2 regions of the Sporosarcina sp. G11-34 genome follow, and region 1 is predicted to be linked to the other one. Evidence: predicted binding sites of a transcription regulator. Region 1 holds the regulator's gene; the other holds the start of a gene.
The links. Region 1 encodes CtsR, which represses protease genes until heat stress. Its sites were predicted from a motif close to ATGGTCAATAAAGGTCAAACA; they were not measured.

Region 1 (2,206 bases):
GTCAACCGCCATTGCATCGTCTTCAGTAAAAGCAATCGGGAAACGATAGCCCGTTAAATTACGCGCAAGGCGAATTCGGGTCGACATGACAATGTCTGAGTGTTCACCGTGCGCAGACATCCAGCCAGTCACTCCGTCTTGAATGAACTTTTCAATCGACATCGGATTCTTCACCTCCGGCAACAAGTTGTTCTTTTAACGAATTGGCTTCATCGCGCAAGCTTGCCGCTTCTTCAAAACGCTCCGCCTCCACCGCTTCAGCCATTCTAGCTCGTATTTCTTCAATTTTTCGTTTGACAGCATATGTTTTGTTAAATGAAATCGGAATTTTTCCTATATGTGCGGCGTGTCCGTTATGAAGCTTTCCGAAAACATGCGGCAATTGCTCACGGAACGTGTCGTAACACGTCGCACAGCCAAACTTACCAATGTCGAGAAATTTCTTGAACGTTAACTTACACGTCGGACATTCCAGGTCGCTTCTATCTTCTTCGCGCGCCTGTTGCGGCTCTTCAAAAGAATCGCCCCCACCGAACCATTGCGAAAGGAATTGTTGAATGGAAAGCGGTTCCTGATTCGGATTGAAATGAAACGCCTCCGTTTGAAACGCACATTTTTCGCATAAGTGGTGTTCAGCCGATTCCCCCATATGACCTTTTGTTAAAATGACAGATGCCGGTCGTTCTTTACAATTTTCACAGATCATTACATGCCACCTCATATCGGTTTAATAGGATTAAATCTCAGTCCAACTGCTCGTAAATAAGCGTCAGTAACATTGCCTGTAATATACGCGCACGAATTACATCACGCTCAGGCAACGGTAAACGAATGGTCGTACGGTCAACAGCCGCGAGTATAAGTTTCGATTCACGTTCTGAGATAACCCCTTCTTCCATAAGACGGTACACAATATCCAATGCCATCGTATTGGATGCCCCTTCTTGCAAGCCCGACAATACATGGTCGATTAAATCTTTACGTGAATTTGTTCTTACTCGAAATATGCGAATATAGCCACCACCGCCACGTTTGGATTCAACCGCGTACCCACGTTCTTCTGTAAATCGGGTATTTATGACGTAATTGATTTGCGACGGGACACATTGAAATTTTTCAGCAACTTCATTTCGCTTAATTTCAATTGGACCGTTCTGTTCTTCTTCTAGTATCGCCTTTAAATATCCTTCAATAATGTCAGAAATGTTTCGCACGTTCTCACCTCTTTCACTTCAAGTGATAGAACATTGACCTTGACTATCTTTGACTTGATTGTACATGACAGGACTAAGGTGTCGCAATTGATATGCATTGCGGGCTATTGGTTGCTAAGTATCGACAATCCAGACCATTCTTTAATCATTTAAAAGACAACCGGGGTGCAAGGAAGTTTCCTACCTGCACCCCGATGGTCATTATTCTACGCTGGCGTTCGTCAATTCCTTCACTGGCAGGAATAATTCGCCCGTTTCCATATACGTGATTTGTAGTTGGTCACCTTCTTGAATATAAATAGAAAGTGGCACAGTCTCGGATGACACAAGGAAGTTCCGGCCGTCTTCCGACAAAATAGAGACGAGTGTGAAATCTCCTACACGTTCCTTAAAAACGCGTACAACGGTCACTGTCGCCTGATCCTCTTCTGCATTGGAACTTCCATCAACCGTACTTCCCCCACGCTGTATAGCCGTCTTGTAGAGCTTCAACGCTTCGTTTGGCGTGTTTCCAAAGACAGAGATTTCTGGATTAGCCGCTGATACGATAAAGTAATTTTGTAAAAAACCATTTGAGTCAAGCACAGGCGTTAACCAACTTGCTTCACCGTAGAAATTGTATAGCACCGGCATTTCACCAGACCATTTCTTTTCGATGAATTTCTTTTCAATAATTTGGAGGGCCCCTTGCGAATCCATATACGACTCTTCTAGGTTCCCAGTATAATACGTTGCTTTACCTGTTCGACCGTCTGTCAATGCATATCCGAGCATTGAATCGACGCCTTCTTTCGGGCTTGTAAAGTCGGTGAAGTAATACATATGCCCATTCTCGTCGAAAATCGGACTGACATTTGCTTCCGTTCCTTCATCCGACGGGAGCTTCACATCTTTTTTACCAACGACTGAGTTCCAAAAACCATGAATGTAGTTACCAAAGTAGCTGTTTTGCAGACTTACGGCTTCAGGAGATACAGCACCGTCAACGAATG
Region 2 (2,206 bases), on a different contig from region 1:
CTAAAAATGACTGGAAGTATCTGAAGAAAACAGTACTATATAATTACTGTTTCTCCTGGGGTGAAAATTACGAACATACAGCGATTGCCCTTGGATATGGATCGTTATATAATCACTCTTATACTCCTAATGCGGAGTATAAGTATAATATAGACAATCTGTCAATCGATTTTTATGCAATTTCTGACATTACTGATGGTCAGGAAATCACTATCAATTATAATGAAAGTTCTGAAGATGATTCACCATTATGGTTTGAAGTTTTAGTTTAATTTTTTAAACGACAAAAAAAATCAAAACCCTTCTTTTTACAGAGAAGGGTTTTGATAATTAATTATTTATCGAGTTTCATATCACTGCGTGTAATAATGTGATCGATTAGACCATACTCTTTTGCACGTTCCGCCGTCATAAAGTTATCGCGTTCTGTATCTGCGCCAATTACTTCAATCGATTGTCCTGTACGCTCTGCAAGAATTGAGTTGAGTTTCTCACGAAGGAAAAGAATTCGCTTCGCTGCGATATCAATTTCAGTTGCCTGCCCTTGTGCTCCGCCAAGCGGTTGGTGAATCATTACTTCTGCGTTTGGAAGCGCATAGCGTTTCCCTTTTGTACCTGCTGCAAGAAGAAAAGCACCCATCGATGCAGACATCCCGATACAGATTGTTTGAATATCAGGTTTGATAAACTGCATTGTATCAAAGATTGCCATTCCAGCTGTGATACTTCCGCCTGGGCTATTGATGTAGATTGAAATATCTTTTTCTGGATCTTCAGCTTCTAGAAACAAAAGTTGTGCAACAAGCGAATTTGCGACACTGTCGTCAATTGCGCTTCCCAGCATTATAATCCGGTCTTTCAACAAACGCGAGTAGATATCGTAAGCACGTTCTCCTCGGCTTGTTTGTTCAATTACTGTTGGTATTAGATGCATTCCAATTCCTCCTTCAAGGTGGATGTTCTCGTTAAGTTCGTTGAAACCTTTTTCTGTTTCAACTGTAGCTTTATCATAACATAGCATGGTCAAGATAGGTCAAATTAAACGCTTAGAAAAATACCTTGCATTCACAAACAAAAATGAGTATGATACATAGTGTTGCTATAAAGATAACAACAGCATTTATGAGTCCTCGTGGTGCAATGGATAGCACGTAAGCCTCCGAAGCTTAAGATGTGGGTTCGACTCCCGCCGAGGGCATTAGAGTCAGTTGTAGCAAGGTCTGATGAAGTTAGTAGTATGATTTATATTGAGAATGATCACAGCGAAATTTTCTGTGGTCATTTTTTTATTCCATAAATAAAACCGTCTCTCGCTGTCAAACAGACGGCTACAACGGCTTTACGTATATTGTGTCTGTTATTTAATTTTCATTTTCAATGAGTGCAGCAAGTGACGTAAGCGCTTGCTCCTCGTCATGCCCTTTTGCTAATAGTGTAACTTCAGTTCCCTGCGCAATCGCTAAGCTCATAATCCCCATGATACTTTTTGCATTTACTTGCCGGTCGTCTCTCTTTAAGAAGATGTCTGCCACAAAGCGATTTGCTTCTTGAACAAATAATGCCGCCTGCCTCGCCTGAAGTCCAGGTTTCATTTTTACTACTGCTACTTTCTCCATCATTTTCCAACATGCTCCTTTTTTATATACTTTACGAAATGCCGATTCCACCATTGCGTAGATTATCTGCGATTTCTTCTATTTTCCGTAGGCGGTGATTTACCCCTGACTTACTTACTGTTGCACCAGAAACAAGTTCGCCGAGTTCCTTCAGTGTAACATCTTGGTTATCAACTCGGAGCTGTGCAATTTCTTGTAGCCTATCCGGTAATTGATCTAACCCAATTGTATTTTTTATATATTCAATATTTCCCACTTGACGCTGTGCCGCCCCAATTGTTTTATTCATATTCGCTGTTTCACAATTGACAAGCCTGTTTACACTATTTCTCATATCGCGTAAAATACGTATATCTTCAAATTTCATCAATGCAACATGTGCACCCACTATACCTAGAAAATCGGATATTTTTTCTGCTTCCTTTAAATATGCGATATAGCCATTTTTACGTTCAATTGATTTTGCATTTAATTGGAAGTCATTCATCAAATCTACAAGCGCCTCGCTATGTTCTTTATAAATTGAAAATATTTCAAGGTGATAAGAAGACGTTTTCGGATTATTTACTGAGCCTCCCGCAAGGAATGCT

Region 2: a site for CtsR is predicted at 1,020-1,040, ahead of clpP (ATP-dependent Clp endopeptidase proteolytic subunit ClpP). Genes of this name have one in related genera too.

Annotation. Positions count from the first base shown of each region.
Region 1 covers NZ_JAHNZW010000007.1:193,659-195,864, reverse strand. Annotated here, with positions in the region: gene KSU66_RS12045 (protein arginine kinase) at 1-162, opposite strand, end outside; gene KSU66_RS12040 (UvrB/UvrC motif-containing protein) at 152-706, opposite strand; gene KSU66_RS12035 (CtsR family transcriptional regulator) at 744-1,214, opposite strand; gene KSU66_RS12030 (hypothetical protein) at 1,416-2,206, opposite strand, start outside.
Region 2 covers NZ_JAHNZW010000012.1:44,614-46,819, forward strand. Annotated here, with positions in the region: gene KSU66_RS16090 (SET domain-containing protein) at 1-272, shown strand, start outside; gene clpP (ATP-dependent Clp endopeptidase proteolytic subunit ClpP) at 335-934, opposite strand; tRNA gene KSU66_RS16100 (tRNA-Arg) at 1,127-1,198, shown strand; gene KSU66_RS16105 (HPr family phosphocarrier protein) at 1,362-1,619, opposite strand; gene whiA (DNA-binding protein WhiA) at 1,648-2,206, opposite strand, start outside.